DNA from 2 places in the Labrys sp. KB_33_2 genome. Region 1 is predicted to be linked to the other one. Evidence: riboswitches for the same ligand, from Rfam matches in the RefSeq annotation. Region 1 holds a riboswitch; the other holds the start of a gene.
The links. A riboswitch is a leader RNA that binds a small molecule or an ion and turns the genes downstream of it on or off. The one in region 1 is predicted to bind S-adenosylmethionine.

Region 1 (9,820 bases):
GCTATACGATGTCGGGCAAACCGGCGGTGCAACGCCCCCTCAGCCCGACGATCGAAGAAGGCAATATCGGCGCCCTCCTGCTCTTCCACTATCCCACCACCTGGAACCACGTGTTGGGCGACCATGCCGTGAGCTTCCGCGTGCTTCCGATCGGGCCGAAGGAAACCCAGGTCACCACCAAATGGCTGGTGCACAAGGATGCGGTCGAAGGGGTCGACTATAATCTCGATGAACTCACCCATGTCTGGCAGATGACCAACGACCAGGACCGCCAGATCGTCGAGGAAAACCAGCTCGGCGTCTCTTCGCCCGTCTACACGCCCGGACCCTACGCCCCCGAACACGAGGGCGGCGTTATGCAGTTCGTCGAGTGGTATCGCAACGCCATGGAAGCGGCGCTGGGTAACGACGGCGTCCGCCTGCGCAGCGTGGCCTAGCGCCTTTTCACCCTCCCCTGGAGGGGGAGGGTCGGACGAAGTACGGGGTGGGGTGAGAAACACAGCAGCCGGTGAAAATCACCCCACCCCGACGCTTCGCGTCGACCCTCCCCCTCCAGGGGAGGGTGTTAGCGAAACCGACATATACAAGGGCAGACATCATGCCGATCGCCACACAAAAATTCAGGCATATCGACGAAACGCCGCCGTGGAACGATCAGAGCCAGGCGCTCGAATGCGTTTCGATCATCCATGAGGGCCGCGACGTCGCGACCTTCACCTTCCGCGCCGCCGAACAGGGTTGGTTCCGCTACGAACCCGGCCAGTTCATCACGCTGGAGATCCCGGCCGAGGCCGGGCCGGTGCTGCGCACTTATACGCTGTCGTCGAGCCCTTCCCGCCCGCTTTCTATCAGCGTCACCGCCAAGGCGCAGGCCTCCAGCATCGGCACGCGCTGGATGCTGGACAACCTCAAACCCGGCACGCGGTTGAAGGCCTACGGCCCGCTCGGCCAGTTCAGCTTCTCTCGTCATCCGGCGGAAAAATACCTCTTCATCTCGGCCGGATCCGGCATCACGCCGATGATGTCGATGACCCGCTTTGCCGAAGATCACGGCGCCGCCACCGATATCGCTTTCGTCAACTGCGCACGCCGGCCGGGCGAGATCATCTTCCGCCAGGAGTTGGAGCGCATGGCCGGACGCATGCAGCGCCTGCGCCTCGCCTGGATCGTGGAAGAGACCGAGGCCCATGAAACCTGGACCGGCTTCCAGGGTCGGCTCAACGCTCCGGCCCTGCGCTTGATCGCACCGGATTTTCGCGAGCGCGAAGTGTTCTGCTGCGGCCCCGCGCCTTTCATGGCAGCGGTCAAGGACATGCTCGAAGCCAATGGCTACGACATGCGCCGCTATCATGAAGAGAGCTTCCAGCCGGCCGAAACTCCAATGGAGGACATCGGTGCGGACGAAGCCCTTGCCGGCGAAGCCAGCGTGGCCTTCACCAGATCCGGCATCGAGGTGCCGGCCTCCAGCCGCGAGACCATTCTCCAGCTCGCCCGCGGCGCCGGCCTCAACATTCCGACCGGTTGCACAATGGGCCTGTGCGGCACCTGCAAGGTACAATGCCTGTCGGGGGAGACCGCCATGACCCACCAGGGCGGCATCCGCGAGGAGGAAATCGCCGCCGGCCTGGTGCTGGCCTGCTGCACCCGGCCGCTCGGCCGTGTCGAGATCGAGGCTTGAGATGACGATTGCCGCGCAGAACACCGTCGACGTCGACGCCGCCATCGTGCACTCCATCCTGGAGGCTTCTCGGGACGAAGGTCCGACACTGCCAGAAGAGCGAGCCCGCACCTTGATGCTGGCCTGGATCCTCAGCCGCGAAGACGGTGCGGACCTGGCCAGGGAAGCCGTCGATCTGAAAGTCCTGCTGCTCAAGGCCTCGATCCCGGACAATCCGCTGCTGCCGCATCTGAGCAGCCTGCTCGACGAGGTGCGCGATCATGTCGGTCGGCGACCAGGCCGGCGGCGTTTGCGGGCAGATGCCTAAGCCAGCCAGATATAGCAGAAGTTGGAGGGCGGACGACACATCCATAGGCGCGGGATCAAGGCGAAAAGCGCAATAATACCCTCCCCCTCCAGGGGAGGGTAAAGAATTGAGGCCTCGTTGCCTTGACCCAGCGCCTATGGATGTTCCGTCCGCCTCTTCCCTTCTCCACCATCCCCCAGCAATCCCAGACAGAAAACCGGCGCTTCCGGGATAGTTCACCTTGACCTCTCTTTTCTCAGCGCTATCATATAAGGATATCTTGATATCGTAATTCCGTTATAGGAGCTTGTGATGAGCGCTCCGGTCGAAGCCCTGTTCGCCGCGCCTGCCCCAACCGATCGGGGCGCGGAGATCCTCGCCGCCCTTACCGCCGCCGCGCGCGAGCGCATCCTGATCCTGGACGGCGCGATGGGCACGCAGATCCAGGGGCTCGGCTTCGAGGAGGACCATTTCCGGGGTGAGCGCTTCGTCGGCTGCGACTGCCATCTCAAGGGCAACAACGACCTTCTCACCCTCACCCAGCCTGCCGCGATCGAGGCGATTCATTACGCCTATGCCATGGCCGGCGCCGACATATTGGAGACGAACACCTTCTCCTCCACCTCCATCGCCCAGGCCGATTACGGCATGCAGGAGGCGGTCTACGATCTCAATCGCGATGGTGCGCGCCTCGCCCGCCGAGCCGCAATCAAGGCAGAGCAGCAGGACGGGCGCCGGCGCTTCGTCGCCGGCGCGCTTGGCCCAACCAATCGCACCGCCTCCATCTCGCCGGACGTCAACAATCCCGGCTATCGCGCCGTCAGCTTCGATGATCTGCGGATTGCCTATGCCGAGCAGATCCGCGGCCTCATCGACGGCGGCGCCGACATCATCCTGATCGAGACCATTTTCGACACGCTCAACGCCAAGGCCGCCATCTTCGCCTGCGAGGAAGTGTTTGGCGAAAAGGAAGTGCGCCTGCCCGTGATGATCTCGGGCACCATCACGGATCTCTCAGGCCGCACCCTCAGCGGGCAGACGCCGACGGCGTTCTGGCACTCGGTGCGGCATGCCCGTCCCTTCACCATCGGCCTCAATTGCGCGCTCGGTGCCAATGCGATGCGGGCGCATCTCGACGAGATCTCCACGGTCGCGGATACCTTCGTCTGCGCCTATCCCAATGCCGGCCTGCCCAACGAGTTCGGCCAGTATGACGAGAGCCCAGAGGCGATGGCGGCGCAGATCGAGGGCTTTGCCCGCGACGGCCTGGTCAATATCGTCGGCGGCTGCTGCGGCTCGACGCCGGAGCATATCCGCGCCATCGCCGAAGCGGTCGGCCGGCACGCGCCGCGCCCGATTCCCGAGATCGAACCCAAGATGAAGCTGTCGGGGCTCGAGCCCTTCACGCTCGACGCGACCATCCCCTTCGTGAATGTGGGCGAGCGCACCAACGTCACCGGCTCTGCCAAGTTTCGTAAGCTCATCACCGCCGGCGACTATGCGACCGCACTCGACATCGCCCGCGACCAGGTCGCCAATGGCGCCCAGATCATCGACATCAACATGGACGAGGGCCTGATCGATTCCGAAAAGGCCATGGTCGAGTTCCTCAACCTGATCGCCGCCGAGCCGGACATCGCCCGCGTGCCGGTTATGATCGATTCCTCGAAATTCTCAATCATCGAGGCCGGCCTGAAATGCGTGCAGGGCAAACCGCTGGTCAATTCGATCTCCATGAAGGAAGGCGAGGAAGCCTTTCTTCACCATGCCCGCCTGGTGCGGGCCTACGGCGCGGCCGTGGTGGTGATGGCCTTCGACGAACAGGGACAGGCCGATACGCTGGAACGCAAGGTCGCCATTTGCAGCCGAGCCTATAAGCTCTTGACGGAGCAGGCGGGCTTCCCGCCCGAGGATATCGTCTTCGATCCCAACATCTTCGCCGTCGCCACCGGCATCGAGGAACATAACGGCTATGGCGTCGCCTTCATCGAGGCGACGCGGCAGATCAGGACCACCCTGCCCCACGCCCATATTTCGGGCGGGGTATCCAATCTCTCCTTCTCGTTCCGCGGCAATGAGCCGGTGCGAGAGGCCATGCACGCCGTGTTCCTCTACCATGCCATCCAGGCCGGCATGGACATGGGCATCGTCAATGCCGGGCAACTCGCCGTCTATGAATCCATCGATCCGGACTTGCGCGAAGCCTGCGAGGATGTCGTGCTCAACCGGCCCTCGCGCGGGGAGCTGAACCCGACCGAACGCCTGCTCGAACTGGCCGAGCGTTTCCGTGGCGCCGCCGGCAAGGAAGCCAAGGAAAAGGATCTCGCCTGGCGTGAGTGGCCGGTCGAGCAGCGCATATCCCATGCGCTCGTCAATGGCATTACCGAGTTCATCGATGCCGATACCGAGGAGGCGCGTCTTGCGGCCGCACGTCCCCTGCACGTCATTGAAGGGCCACTGATGGCCGGCATGAACGTGGTTGGCGATCTCTTCGGTGCCGGCAAGATGTTCCTGCCGCAAGTGGTGAAGTCGGCTCGTGTGATGAAGCAGGCCGTCGCCAGCCTCCTGCCCTATATGGAGGCCGAGAAGCTTGCCAATGGCGGCACTGGCGAACGCCAGAGCGCCGGCAAGATTTTGATGGCGACCGTGAAGGGCGACGTACACGACATCGGCAAGAACATCGTCGGCGTCGTGCTCGCCTGCAACAATTACGAGATCATCGATCTCGGCGTGATGGTGCCGTCGGCAAAAATCCTCGAGGTGGCGCGTCAGGAGAAGGTCGACATCATCGGGCTGTCCGGCCTGATCACACCCTCGCTCGACGAAATGGTGCATGTCGCCGCCGAGATGGAACGCGAGGGCTTCGACATCCCCTTGCTGATCGGCGGCGCCACTACCAGCCGCGTCCATACTGCCGTGAAGGTGCATCCGCGCTATGACCGTGGCCAGGCCGTCTATGTGACGGATGCGAGCCGCGCCGTCGGCGTCGTCTCCAGCCTGCTGTCCCCCGCGAACAAGGCGGGCTATGTCGAAACCGTCCAGGCCGAATACGCCAAGGTCGCGGCGGCGCATGCCCGCAGCGAGGCCGACAAGCTGCGCCTGCCGCTCGCCAAGGCCAGGGCCAACGCCCACAAGGTGGATTGGACAGGCTTCACGGCACCGAAACCATCCTTCCTGGGAACACGGGTCTTCGAGAACTACGATCTCGCCGAGCTTTCGCGCTACATCGACTGGACGCCGTTCTTCCAGACCTGGGAACTGAAGGGGCGTTATCCCGCCATCCTGTCCGACGAGAAGCAGGGAGCGGCTGCACGCCAGCTTTTCGACGATGCCCAGGCCATGTTGGCACGCATCATCGCGGAGAAATGGTTCCGGCCAAAAGCCATAATCGGCTTCTGGCCGGCGAACGCCGTCAGCGACGATATACATTTGTATACGGATGAGAACCGCAGCCGGAAGCTCGCAAGCCTGCACACCCTGCGCCAGCAGCTCACCAAGCGCGACGGGCGGCCCAATGTAGCCCTCTCCGACTTCGTTGCCCCTGAAACGAGTGGCCAGGGCGACTATCTCGGCGGCTTCGTGGTCACGGCCGGCATGGAAGAGGACGAGATCGCCAAGCGCTTCGAACGCGCCAATGACGACTATGGCTCGATCATGGTCAAGGCTCTGGCCGACCGTTTCGCCGAGGCTTTCGCCGAACGCATGCATGAGCGCGTCCGCAAGGAGTTCTGGGGCTATGCGATCGACGAGAACCTGGCCCCCGACCAACTCATCGGCGAACCCTATCGCGGTATCCGCCCTGCCCCCGGCTATCCCGCCCAGCCCGACCATACCGAGAAGGGCACACTGTTCCACCTGCTCGACGCCGAAGAACGCATCGGCGTACGCCTGACCGAGAGCTATGCGATGTGGCCGGGCGCCTCGGTGTCCGGGCTCTATTTCGCCCATCCCGATGCCTATTACTTCGGGGTGTCGAAGATCGAGCAGGACCAGGTCGAGGATTACGCCGCCCGCAAGGGCATGACGGTGAACGAAGTCGAACGCTGGCTTTCGCCAGTGCTGAACTATGTGCCGCGAACGGCGGAGGCGGCGGAGTAGATTCCCGGGATCGCCGGCTTCCGGTCCGCGGATATGCACGGGGAACATGGAGGGTCGATCTCCAGATCGACCATCTTCCCTCTCCCTCACGTGCGACGCTTCCAAGATGGTCGATCTGGAGATCGACCCTCCAATCCCGCAAGGTGAGAGCCCCTCTGCCCACCGCTCACGCTCCCAGGATTGCCATTGATTTCCATTCACCACAGGATTAACTCTCTCCTCGTGGTGATTTGGCCGGCCGGCTTGCAGCCACGTTAAACAACTCGCTAAAGGGCCGCTGGATGCATTCCATCCGTGGACCTGTCGCATTGCTTTCCGGCTGGCCCAACGTCGATCGAGTGCAACATGCCTATCAAGATTCCGGATACCCTGCCCGCCTTCTCCACCCTGGTCAGCGAAGGGGTGCGGGTGATGACGGAAACTGCCGCCATCCGGCAAGATATCCGTCCGCTGCAGATAGGCCTGCTCAATCTGATGCCCAACAAGATCCGCACCGAGCTGCAGATGGCGCGCCTGGTCGGCGCCACTCCGCTGCAGGTCGAACTCTCGCTGGTGCGCGTCGGCGGCCACCGTGCCAAGAATACCTCCGAGGACCACCTGCTTGCCTTCTACGAAACCTGGGAAGAGGTGCGTGAGCGCAAATTCGACGGCTTCATCATCACCGGCGCGCCGGTGGAGACCCTGCCCTTCGAAGACGTGACCTATTGGAAGGAACTCGAGCAGATCCTCGACTGGACCACGACCAACGTGCATTCCACGCTGAACGTGTGCTGGGGCGCGATGGCGGCCATCTGGCATTTCCACCGCATTCCCAAATATGACCTGACCGAGAAGGCCTTTGGTGTCTACCAGCACCACAACCGCAAGCCTTCCTCGATCTATCTCAACGGCTTTTCAGACGACTTCCACATACCCGTCTCGCGTTGGACGGAGGTCCGCAGCGAAGATGTGCGCAAGAATGCCGAGTTGGAGATCTTGATGGATTCGGACGAAACCGGCGTGTGTCTCATTCACGAGCAAAAGGGCAACCGGCTCTATCTGTTCAACCATGTCGAATATGAATCGACCTCGCTGGCCGATGAGTATTTCCGCGACGTCGACTCGGGCGTGCCGATCAAGCTGCCGAAGAACTACTTCCCCTATGACGATCCATCCTTCCCGCCGCGCAATTTCTGGCGCAGCCACGCCCATCTTCTGTTCGGCAACTGGATCAACGAGATATACCAGACGACATCCTATGACCTGAGCGAAGTCGGCAGGGGGCGCTGAGATTCTCTCGGGTGCACGGGCGCCTAGGCGCGGATTGGAGGGTCGATCTCCAGATCGACCATCTTGGAAGCACCGTCGCGCAGGAAAGGAAGAAGGTCGATCTGCAGATCGACCCTCCAATCCGCGCTTATCCTGCTAAAAAAGTGCCCGCGCCCCCTCGGAAGCCCCTCAATCCTTGGCGCGATCCATGCGCATCAGCAACTGCTCGGTCTTGGCGTCTTCGATGCGGTTGTGCAGCCGGCCGGCCTCCTGCTGGTCCGTGCAAGGTCTTGATCGGCGTCACGCAGGTCTGGATCAGCATCACCGTGCCCATGGCCAGACAGGCCTTGATCCAGGCCGAGGCGGGTGGCAGTCGGCGCACCATCGCCAATCGCACCTTGATCGCGCTCGCCAATGGCTATCTGGATTTCGCCGCCGAGCATGGGGGACGCTGGCACGCCCTCTTCGACTTCCGCCTTCCGGACGGCCAGGACCTGCCGGAAGACCATTTGTGCCAGCAGGATGCACTCTTCCAGCATCTGGAAGCCCCGCTCGCCGTACTCCAGCCGGGTCTGCCTCTTTCCGAAAGATCTCTTCTCGCCCGCTCTCTCTTCTCGGCCGCCCATGGCATGGTGCTGCTCGGACTGGAGGGCAAGCTGGTGCAGTTGCCCCTGCCCTATCTGCGCGAACAGGTCGCCCTGGTGGTCAGCGCCATGGGCCGAGGCCTCGAAACACCTTGATGTGTGTTCGTGGATGCCAGCGCCCCCGGGAACCTTTTAGGGTTCCGCCACCTGTGCCTTGCCGAGAGCCGAGGTAATGGCCCAGCCGAAACCCGCCGGAATGCTATTGCGATGGTTCTTGCCCGGCACCACCAGCGAGCGGATGCTCAGGCCCGGAAAGCCGCGTTCTCGCAGGCGCGCCTCGAACGCCTTCATGCCGCCGACCATATCCTTGGTATAGCCGCGCCGTCCCGCATCGTAGCGGGAGACTTCGTCGCCACCGACATACATCAGGACCTCGGCCTTCAAGTCGCTGTTGGCCTTGGCATAATCGGCTTCGATCGCCAGGATGGCCTGATCGCCGAACCAGAAAGAGGGGCTGCCGAGCATATAGGTCGCGAACAGGTCGGGCTCCGTCAGCAGGATGCGCGTACCGAGCAGGCGCCATAGGAATGGCCCCAGTAAAGGCGCCGGCCGGGATCGGCCCGATACTGCCGCTCGACATAGGGGATCACGGTCTGGCGCAGATAGAGCTGATAAGCGCTCGCCCCGCCATAGGCGGTGTCTCCGGGCTTGAGGGCAACCGGCGTGTAGTCGCGCTTGCGGCTCACCTCCAGATTTTCGCCCTTCGCATAGGAAAGACCGACGATGATGGGATCCTCCCGCAGGCTCCCTTCGCCGTAGAGTGCCCTCACCTCACAGGCCAGCGGCCTGACAGCACGGCCGCCATCGGCCAGATAGAGAACGGGATAGAGCTTGGCCGCGGCCGCGTCATAGCCGGAGGGCAGGCTGACCTCGATGTCATAGGATCGGGCCGAGACGGGATCGGGCACGGATTGGGTGAGGATGCCGCCGGGATCGCATGAGCGCCATTTTCCGGCCTTGCCTTCGGCGGCTTCGATGGGAGCGCTCAGGCAGGCGGCGATGAGGGCGGCCAAAGCGAGCACGAGAGCAAAACGTGATCTTCCTGAATCACATTTTCTCTGCAACCCTTTGTTTTGACGTCGTTTCTCAGCCAAGTCGCCCCTCCGCTCGCCCGCGACGCTCATCCGCCGGCGAGTGCGGCGGTGATGGCCCAGGCAAAGCCCGGGGGAATGGTGGTGCGGTGGTTCTTGCCCGGCACCACCAGAGAGCGGATCGTCAGGCTTCGAAAACCGCGAGATTTCAAGATCTTCTCGAACGTCCTGACATCGCCGACCATATCCTGGGTATCGCCGCGCCGGCCTGGATCGTAGCGGCTGATCTCGTCGCCGCCGACATAGATCAGGACATGGGCCTTCAGGTCGCGGTTCGCCCTGGCGTAGTCGGCCTCCATCGTCAGGATGGCGTGGTCGGCGAACCACAAGGACGGGCTGCCGAGAATATAGGAACGGAAGAGGCCGGGTTCAGTCAGCAGTATCCGGGCTCCGAGAAGCCCGCCATAGGAATGGCCCCAGAACAGGCGTCTTCTGGGGTCGGTCCGATAAAGGCCCTCGATCACGGGCATGACGGTCTTGCCGAGATAGGCCTGAAAGGCCCCGGCTCCGCCATAACCAGGCTTGTCGGCAACCGGCGTGTAGTCGCGAGCCCGGCTTACCGCAAAGCCCTCGCCCTTGGCATAGGACAGGCCGACGAGGATAGGTTCTTCCGCCAGCTTGCCGTCGCGATGGAGCTTTCTGACCAGCCGGAGCGCCTCCTGGCGCCGCGACTCCTTCGACAGGCAGGTTGCGGACGCGGCAAGGTGGCCGCCATCGGCATAATACAGCACCGGATAGCGCTTGGCGGGATTGGCCTGGTAATCCGACGGCAAGG
Region 2 (9,820 bases), on a different contig from region 1:
GTCCCGGATAGAAATAGCCCTGGTCGTAGGTATAGGCCTGCTGCTCAGGCGTCAGCATGAAGCTGATCAGGTCGAGCAGCACCGCGACCTTCTCGGGGGCGAGCCCCTTGGGAATGCAGGCGTAATGGGCGTCGGTGACCCAGTGAAAGCCTTTCAGCGTCGAGATCGCGGCGCTCTTGGGCACCACGCCGAGCACGCGCGGATTGATGTCCCAGCCAGTGGTGGAGACGGTCATATCGCGCGAGCCCTCGCCGAACTCCTTCATCGTCGCGCCCGTGCCGGTGGGATAATATTCGACGGTCTCGCCCAACTCCTTCAGATAGGCCCAGGTTTTCTCCCAGCCATTGACGGGGTCCTTCGGATCCTTGTCGCCGAGAATATAGGGAAGCCCCATCAGGAAAGTGCGTCCCGGGCCCGAATTGGCTGGCCGAGCGTAAATGAAGCGGTTCGGATTGGCCTTGGCATAGGCGAGCAGTTCTTCGGCCGTGGTTGGCGGCTTGGCAACGCGCTCGGGTGCATATTCGATCAATGGCCCGGAGGGATAGTAGGAAACGATGACGCCGGCGCCATTTGCCAGCCCCTGCATCCGGGCGGCCGGCGCGAGCAGGATGTCGTCGAGCTTGGGCAACGCCGAGGCGAGATCGGGCAGTAGCGGCACCCAGATCTTCTGATCCAGGCCGGCGGATAGCGCGTCCGTGCCGGTGAGAACGAGATCGATGTCGACCCGGCCAGCATCCTGCTGGGCCTTGAGCTTGCCGGGGAGGTCCGGTGCCGGTGCCTTGGTGAAGCTGATCTTCGATACCAGTTCCGGCTTGGCCTTGGCGTAGTTCTGGATGGCCTTCTGGGTGAGGGCGAGGTTGCCGGCAACATCGACGACATTGAGCGTGACAGGCGATTTCGGCAGGGCGGAGGTCTGCGCCCTGGCGCTCGCAAGGCCGAGCGTTGCGAAACCAATGCCGGCGCCGAGCGCCTGGCGGCGGGTTATCCGAGCAGTCATGACATCCTCCCGTTTTGATTATCAGCGGCGCGTCTTGCCGCGTGTGGCGTTCCCCGTCCGTATCGTGTGGCCGTCTTCCGCGGCATCCATCAGAAAATAGGCTTCGACATTGGCGATGTGAGCCTGCATGGCCCGGCGCGCCTTGTCGCCATCACCTGCGGCGATGGCATCGCGGATGGCTTGGTGGTCGGCCATATTGGTCCGCAGCTTGGTGGAGTTGTTGGTCAGTTCGCCCAGTCTGTCGAAGATGCGCCCGCGCATGTCCCCCCACAGGAGCTCCATCGTGCGGGTGAGCACCGGATTGCCGGTTGCCTCCGCGATGCCCAAATGGAAGGCGCGATCGGCCTCGAAGGAGTCTTCGCCCTTGAGATATTCCTGCCGGTACCAGGCCAGGGCTTGATCGAGGTGCTCGATATCTCCGTCCCCAGCCGCTGCAGCGGCGGTGGCTGCAATCTCGCCTTCTATGATACGGCGAGCGGCGAGGAGGTCGAAGGCGCTCGGGCCGGCGTCACCGAGTTCCCCGGAGCGGGACGAGTTGCTGCAAACATAGCTGCCCGTGCCGGTCTTCACTTCAACGAAGCCAGAGATCTCCAGGGCGATCATCGCCTCGCGTACGACAGGCCGGCTGACGCCCAGTTTCCTGGCCAGATCCCGCTCCGCGGGCAGGCGCGTGCCAGGCGGCAATTCGCCCGAGCGGATGAGCCCGACGACCTGCTCGGCAATCTGCTGAAACAATCTCTGCGACGCCACGGCCTGAAACGGCATGGTTCTGTCTCGCCGGTCATTCTGCTCGCTTCGAGCCTATCACCGACAGCTCAACATTCAAGTGGCTAGGTGGCCTGACCACACGACCCGAAAGCGGATATTATCCGGCCCCATGCAGGGAGGCCCTATGCCGCCAGGCTCGAAACGGGATCGATGCCGAGTTGCCGCCTGAGTTCGACCCAGCCCTTGGGCGTGACCTGAACCGCCCGCGACTCCTTGGCTCGGCGCAGCCATCCCAGGCTGCACATCACGCTCAGCAGGTTGACGCCGAGAGGGCCGGCGAGATGATGGCTTCGTTCGGTCCAGTCGAGACATTGACGGGCGAGCCCACGTGCGGTGGGTTTCAGAGCGTCGACATCGAGGCCTATCGACCTGAACCAGGCGGCCCCATTGGCCGTGACGTGAAACTGCTTGTCGGCGGCAGCGACAAGGTAGCCGTGCTCGACCAGGCCCTGAGTCACGGCGACGCCGACCTGTCCCGCCAGATGGTCGTAGCAGCACCGGCAGTAGCGCAATTCGCGCGCCTTGCCGCTGATCGCCTTGCGCCGGACCGGCTGCTCCGGTCCGAGCAGGGAAAGGTGCTCCAGTGCTTCGGCGACGTGGCTGCCCGCCAGACGATAATAGCGGTGACGCCCCTCCGTCTCGACGGCAACGAGGCCACCCGACAGCAATTTGGCCAGGTGCGAACTTGCGGTCTGAGGCGCAATCCGTGCGGCATAGGCCAGTTCACCGGCCGGCAAAGCGCGGCCGTCGAGCAGGGCGGTCAGCATCAGCGCGCGAGCAGGATCGGCGATCAGCGACGCAGTGGCGGCAAAATCCGGGATTTCTGGCATGGTATCCTCGTTCTGGCGTGATTATGCACCAATCCGCCACGGCATGCTTCGATGCCGACCGAAACATCCGGCGGCCGATAGACAGCTTCTAGACCTTGGAGTCCGGTCTGGCGGCGCGCGCGGTATCGATGCTGCTGCGCGAGCGGGCCATGAGTTCGCGCAGCCAGCGATGGGCCGGGGCATGATGCGAGCGCTCGTGCCACAATTGATAGAAGGTCATCGCCGGGAAACGGATCGGCGAGGTGCGGATCGCCAGGGGGAGGAAAGCCGTGAAATACCGTGCGAAATGGCGGCTGGTCGTGAAGATGAGATCGGATTCGAGCAGCAGATAGGGCGCCATGCCGAAATAGGACAACGCCACCGTCCGCTCGCGGACAAGCCGCAGGCGGCTCAGATGGGTTTCGACCAGGCCGCGATGGGCGACTGAGTAGGACACCGGCACGATATGGGCCGCGGAGAGATAGTCGGCCTGGGTGATCGGGCCATGTGCCAGGCGATGCTGGGCGCCCATGACACAGACGACCTCGTCTTCCAGCAGCACCGAGCGGCGCAAATAATTGGGCGGCGATGGCCAGTTGCCGATCACGGTATCGATCTCCCCCTTGGCCAGGGCACTTTCGAAGTCGAAATCGGGGCCCAGCGCCCGGATGACGAGGCGTACATTCGGCGCCTCGCGCCGGGCGGCCGCGATGACATCGCCCAGAAAGATGGGCGCCAGGTAGTCGGGGGAAGCGATCGTGAAGCTGTGATTGCTCGCCGATATGTCGAAGGGTGCAGTGTCCTCCGCCAGGGCTTCGGCATCCATCAAGAGGGCCTGGATGCGGGGCAGGATCGTCAGGGCACGGTCCGTCGGCACCATCCCGCCGCGCCCGCGCATCAGCAGTTGATCGCCGAAATGCTCCCGCAACCGACCTAGGGCGAGGCTGACCGCGGGCTGCGACATCTCCAGGCGCACGGCCGTGCGCGAGACGCTGCGCTCGCTCATCAGGATGCAGAAGACGCGAAGCAGACTGAGATCCACCAGTGCATCTTTCTTCATTCATCCTCTCCCCTGTTCAGGGTGGGCGTCAGAGGTCCGCCTCATCGATGCTGACCCCTTATTATTCGATTTTCCTAATATTGATCATTCATCTCATCAAATTGACCTAATATGTGTCAAGGCGCATCCTTTTGCTCACGGGAATTCAGCGATCCCGCCGGAGAACAACGACAAATCCCGTGGAGCGGTGCCTTGATCGATCTGACGAGCTTCAATACGGCCAGCCGCGAGGCATTTACCGCCCGGCTGGGGCCGGTCTTCGAGAATTCCCGCTGGGTGGCGGAAGCCGTTTGGCAGCGCAGGCCGTTCGACAGCGTGGATAGCCTGCATGCTGCGATGATGGCCGTCGTCCGCGGCCAGGATGAGGCGAGCCTTGCGGCCTTCCTGAACGCCCATCCCGATCTTGCCGGTCGCGAGGCCAAGCAGGGGACGATGACGGCCGAGTCGGTGGAAGAGCAGGGAACGGCCGGGCTTGATCGGCTTTCTGCCTCTGAAGTCGCGGCCATGGACGAACTGAACGGTAAATATCGCGCACGTCATGGCTTCCCGTTCATCATATGCGTGCGTCACTACACCAGGCTCGGCATCTTCGCGGAATTCCGCCACCGGCTCCTGCGCCGCAGCGACGAGGAGTGCCGCGAGGCCCTGCGCCAGATCGCGTTCATCAGCCGCTACCGGCTGGATGCCTTGCTCCATCACGAGGCCAGGCAGGCCGTGGCGCCTGCGGCCTGACGATCAGACTTCACCCTCCACCGCAGGTGCCGGGTGACAAGCGGTTCCGTCCCTGGACGAACCCGACAAGCGCACCGCTACCGGCATGAAGGCGGCTTGCGCAATGACGCAGACGGCGGGTTGCATCTCTCCGTTGCGAGGCCGGTCAATGAAAAAGACATAAGGGAGAAAACCATGACCGCAAATGCGATGACCGAGCCGGGAGGAGCACTCACGGATACGGCTGCTCCGCAACTGGAAGCGCTCTACAAGAAAGTGACCTGGCGCCTGCTGCCTTTCCTGATGTTCCTATGGGTGCTGGCATGGATCGACCGGGTCAATGTCGGTTTTGCCAAGCTGACCATGCTCCAGGACCTGCAGTTCAGCGAAACGGTCTACGGCCTGGGCGCGGGCGTGTTCTTCCTGGGCTACTTCTTCTTCGAAGTTCCGAGCAACATGCTGCTCGAACGGATCGGCGCCAAGCGAACCCTCGCCCGCATCACCATCGGCTGGGGCATCATCTGCATCCTGATGATGTTCGTCTCCGCGCCCTGGCAGTTCTACACGCTACGATTCCTGCTCGGCGTGTTCGAGGCCGGCTTCTATCCCGGCGTCATTCTCTACCTCACCTACTGGTTCCCATCCCTGCGCCGCGCCAAGGCCTTTGGCCTGTTCATGTCGGCCTCGGCATTGGCGGGCGTCGTGGGCGGGCCGATGGCGGGCACCATCATGACCCAGCTCGGCGGCGCGAATGGTTGGGCGGGCTGGCAGTGGGTGTTCCTGCTGGAAGGCGTCCCCTCGGTCCTGGCCGGCCTTGCCACCCTCTATTATCTGACCGACAAGCCCGACCATGCCCATTGGCTGACAGCGGATGAACGCGGGCTGCTGCTTAGCGATCTCGAGCGCGACCGCAAGGCGCTCGGGCATCGCGAGCACAATGTGCTGCAGTCATTGAAGAACCCGATCGTGTGGAAGTTCATCGCCATCTTCTTCTGCATCATCATGGCCAATTCCGCGCTGACCTTCTTCGGTCCCACCATCGTACGGGAGGTCGGCTTCACCAGCCCGGCCACGGTGGGCTGGATCATGGCGGCGATCTATGCCTGCGGAGCCGTCGGCATGATCTCCAACGGCATCCATTCCGACCGTGCCAATGAAGTGCGCTATCACTGCGGCCTGGCCGCTCTGGCCGGAGCGATCGGCCTCACCATCCTCGGTTTCGCCGTACCCGGCAGCGCGCCGCTTGCCCTAGGGGCGCTCGCCCTGGCGGTGGTCGGCACCATGTCGGCGATCCCGGTGTTCTGGCAGATGCCGAACCATTTCTTGGCCGGCTCGGCGGCCGCCGTCGGCATCGCCCTGATCAACTCGGTTGCCAATCTCGCAGGCTTCGGCGCGCCCTATCTGATGGGCTATCTCAGGGATGCCGGCGCCATGTCGACGGGCCTTTGGATCGTCGCCGCCGTGGAGGCCACCACCTTCCTTCTGATCGTCAAATTCGTCGTCTCCTTCGAGCGACGGGCGAAGCCGGCCTGACGCAACCATATCCGCAAACGAACAAAAGGGCGGCCCGCCGGGTCGCTCTTTCTCGTTACGACACCTCCGGCGAGAACATCCCGCCTGGGTTCACTTGCGTCTGGCCTGAGGTTTCAGCTCGATGAATTCGACCGAGCCATTCTTGAATTTTCGTGCAGCTCCTTCGCAGACACCTGCACCATATTGTCGTGAGGTCGAGGTGAATTCCTCATTACCAGTGACATTGGCAAGGGGGCGATTGCGCAGCGCCACCATCGCCCGCTCGAATTTGTCCCTCTTACTGGGGCGGATCTGAAATTGGGCAGGGCAGTCACGCACCACCTTGAAGGAGAATGCGGCCGCCCCGATTTCCTCGCAGCTGAAACCACCGAAGCAGTCCATGGCCCGCGCTTGCGGGGCATGAAATGTCAGAACCGAAACGCCAGCAGCAACGGCGATGACAAATTGCTTCAAGGTGCGAGACCCCAGCTAGAGGAAAAGCTTCATTTGAAATGCTTGGATAGTTTCAGCGCCTGGCCCTGATAGTTCGAATTGAGGCCGGAGCCGTATAGGATCTGGGGGCGTTCGAGCATGCGCTCATAGATCAGGCGCCCGACGATCTGGCCGTCCTCGACGATGAAGGGCACCTCGCGCGAGCGCACTTCCAGCACGGCCCTGGCCGCCTCCATGCCATCGGGCGAATAGCCGAAGCCGGGATCGAAGAAGCCGGCATAATGCACGCGGAACTCGCCCACGAGCGGGTCGAACGGCACCATTTCGGCCGCGAATTCCGGTGGCACATGCACGGCTTCCTTGGACGCCAGGATGTAGAACTCGTCCGGGTCGAGGATCATGTCGTTCTTGCCGCGATGCGGGATGGGCTCCCAGAAATCGAGCAGATCGCAGGCCGCCCGCTTGTCGACATCAACAACGGCGGTGTGGCGCTTGGCGCGGTAGCCGACGATACCGTCGCCGAAGCCGGTGAGGTCGACGGAGACGGCGACACCGCCGGCGATGTCCGGGTCGGGCGACGAAACCAGGCCCATGCGGCGCTGCAATTCGCGCAAGGAGGCATCGTCGATGCGGGCTTCGCCACGGCGGAAGCGGATCTGGCTCAGGCGCGATCCCGTCCGCACCAGCACCGGGAAGGTGCGCGGTCCGATTTCAGCATAGAGCGGCCCGTCATAACCCGCCTCGACCTGGTCGAAGGCGCGGGCATGGTCGGTGATGACACGGGTGAAGACGTCGAGGCGACCGGTCGAGCTCTTGGGATTGGTGGAAGCGAGAACGCCATCCGGCATTTGCAGGCTTTCGAGCAGGGGCACGATATAGACGCAGCCCGTCTCCAGCACGGCGCCCTTGGTCAGGTCGATCTCATGCAAGGCGAGGTCCCTGATGCGCTCGGCCACGGTGTTGCGCGGCCCCGGCAGGAAGCTCGCCCGCATGCGGTAGGCCTTGGCGCCGAGGCGCAGATCGAGACTGGCGGGCTGAATCTGATCCGAAGCCAGAGGTTGTTCGATGCGGACGGCTCCCGTCTCGACCAGGCCAGCAATCGCCTGGGAGGGCAGGATGCCAAAAGTGTGCAGAAGGCCTGGGGAATGCGGGATGTTCGGGGAGGGCATGGCTCTCGCTTTTTTCTGCCAGCTTATTGCGGTTCCTGGTCTTGCTAGACGAAACCATCCATTGACGCCATCCGGGAGTAGGGCTACTCAACAGTCTTCGTCGTGGTGGATTTGGGCCGGCCGGCTTGCAGCCACGTAAAACAACTCGCTAAAGGGCCGTGGGAAAGAGCGCTGGCGCTCGACTTGCGGCTATCGGGATTGCCGCAGATGACCAAACCTTTGACTTCAGCACCTTCCACCCGGGAATTGCGCCCGGCCACCCGGCTCGTGCATGCCGGCACGCTGCGCTCGCAATATGCGGAGACGTCGGAGGCGCTGTTCCTCACCCAGGGATTTGTCTACGAGAGTGCCGAACAGGCGGAGGCCCGCTTCAAGGGCGAGGATGTCGGCTTCATCTATAGCCGCTTTTCCAATCCCACCGTGGCGATGTTCGAGCAGCGCATGGCGGAACTGGAGGGAGCCGAGGCAGCTCGCGCCACCGCCTCGGGCATGGCCGCCGTCACCGCGACCCTGATCGGCCAGCTCAAGACCGGCGACCACGTCGTCGCCGCCAAGGCGCTGTTCGGCTCATGCCGCTATGTCATCGAGGAACTGCTGCCGCGCTTCGGCGTCACCTCCACCCTGGTCGACGGCACCGAGCTTGCCCAATGGCAGGCGGCGGTGCGGCCGGAGACGAAGGTGTTCTTCCTTGAAAGCCCGACCAATCCCACGCTCGAGATTCTCGACATCGCCGCCATAGCCAAGATCGCCAAGAGCGCCGGCGCCACGCTGGTGGTGGATAATGTCTTCGCGACGCCGCTGCTGCAGAGCCCGCTCGAACTCGGTGCCGATTGCGTGGTCTATTCGGCCACCAAGCATATTGACGGGCAGGGCCGCTGTCTGGCCGGCGTGATCCTGGCATCCGAGAAGTTCATCAACGACCATATCCAAACCTATTTGCGCCAGACCGGTCCCTCGATCTCGCCTTTCAATGCCTGGGTGATGCTCAAGGGCCTGGAGACTCTGGAACTCAGGGTCGAACGCCAGATCGCCAATGCGGTAAAGGTTGCCGATGCCCTGGGGAACCACAAGGCAGTCGAGCGCGTGATCTATCCCTTCCGCGACGATCATCCGCAGGTGGAACTCGCACGCCGCCAGATGAAGGCGGGCGGCACGCTGGTGACCTTCGAGGTGAAGGGCGGCAAGAGCGCGGCGTTCAAGGTTGCCAATGCGCTGAAGATCACCCGCATCTCCAACAATCTCGGCGACACCAAGAGCCTGATCACCCATCCTTCGACCACCACCCATCAGCGCTTCGAGGAAGACGCGCGCCTGGGCATGGGTATCCGCCAGGGCATGCTGCGCTTCTCGGCCGGCATCGAGAGCTCCGATGACCTGATCGCCGATTTCACGCAGGCGCTCGACAAGGCACTGTAATCGGGAGGCTGGTCCTCGGACCAGCCAGGAAATACCGCGCTCCCTGGAGGAGTCCGGGCTGGTCTGAAGACCGGCCCCCGAATTGAACTTTGGCGCGGTCGCCCCAAAGCGTTATCATGCTGGTACTTAAACCGGCATGGGTGCGGGCAGAGCGATGGGGATCTTCGCGACGCTGAAAGCCATGGTCGAGCGGGACGGCCGCGCCGTACTCGTCACCATCATGGACGCGCGTGGCTCGAGCCCGCGCGAGGCGGGCACGCGCATGGCCGTGCGGGCGGACGGGGCTTTTTCCGGCACGGTCGGGGGCGGTACCCTGGAATGGCAGGTGCTGGCGGAAGCTCAGGCTCTCCTCTCCGCCGGGGAGGGTCGCCGTCTACGTTCCATGGACAAGGCTCTGGGCCCTGATCTCGGCCAGTGCTGTGGTGGCCGGGTCGGCCTGATGCTGGAACGCCTGGAACGAGACGATCTCGTCTGGCTGAGCGAACTTGCGGCGCCATCGGTCAATAGGGGACATGTCCTCATCGGTATGCCGCAGGACCGGGGCGGTTTCATGCGTCGCCCGGCTACGGATGCCGAGGCGCAAGGGCTGCCCGCGGAAGCGGCCAGCCGTTTTCTGCCGGATGGGCGCCTGCTCGAAAGACTGGAGCCCGCCAACCCTTCTCTCTATCTGTTCGGAGCCGGCCATGTCGGTAGGGCGTTGATCCTGGCGTTGGCGCCTCTGCCGATCGATGTGGTCTGGTGCGATGCTCGGCCCGATGCCTTCCCGAGCCACGTGCCTCAGAATGTCGTGCTCCGCCGCGATGCGGAGCCCGGGCGGATCCTGGCCGGCGCGCCCGATCGTGCACGCATCGTCGTCATGACGCATAGCCATGCGCTCGATCTTGCCATCGTTTCGACGGCCTTGGCAGCGGACCGCTTTGCCTAT

Region 2: linked by a shared signal. The riboswitch ahead of AB4037_RS18275 (O-succinylhomoserine sulfhydrylase) and the one ahead of metA (homoserine O-acetyltransferase MetA) in region 1 are both predicted to bind S-adenosylmethionine.

What each region holds. Positions count from the first base shown of each region.
Region 1 covers NZ_JBFREW010000016.1:55,468-65,287, reverse strand. Annotated here, with positions in the region: gene AB4037_RS25935 (aromatic ring-hydroxylating oxygenase subunit alpha) at 1-437, shown strand, start outside; gene AB4037_RS25930 (2Fe-2S iron-sulfur cluster-binding protein) at 599-1,678, shown strand; gene AB4037_RS25925 (hypothetical protein) at 1,680-1,985, shown strand; gene metH (methionine synthase) at 2,277-6,062, shown strand; SAM riboswitch at 6,275-6,352, shown strand; gene metA (homoserine O-acetyltransferase MetA) at 6,408-7,331, shown strand; gene AB4037_RS25910 (TetR-like C-terminal domain-containing protein) at 7,601-8,050, shown strand; gene AB4037_RS25905 (hypothetical protein) at 8,087-8,419, opposite strand; gene AB4037_RS25900 (alpha/beta hydrolase) at 8,446-8,976, opposite strand; gene AB4037_RS25895 (alpha/beta hydrolase) at 9,075-9,820, opposite strand, start outside.
Region 2 covers NZ_JBFREW010000010.1:93,755-103,574, reverse strand. Annotated here, with positions in the region: gene AB4037_RS18315 (ABC transporter substrate-binding protein) at 1-997, opposite strand, end outside; gene AB4037_RS18310 (FadR/GntR family transcriptional regulator) at 1,019-1,762, opposite strand; gene AB4037_RS18305 (ArsR/SmtB family transcription factor) at 1,888-2,595, opposite strand; gene AB4037_RS18300 (LysR family transcriptional regulator) at 2,684-3,634, opposite strand; gene uraD (2-oxo-4-hydroxy-4-carboxy-5-ureidoimidazoline decarboxylase) at 3,827-4,366, shown strand; gene AB4037_RS18290 (MFS transporter) at 4,541-5,878, shown strand; gene AB4037_RS18285 (hypothetical protein) at 5,969-6,331, opposite strand; gene AB4037_RS18280 (2'-deoxycytidine 5'-triphosphate deaminase) at 6,361-7,479, opposite strand; SAM riboswitch at 7,572-7,651, shown strand; gene AB4037_RS18275 (O-succinylhomoserine sulfhydrylase) at 7,687-8,895, shown strand; gene xdhC (xanthine dehydrogenase accessory protein XdhC) at 9,050-9,820, shown strand, end outside.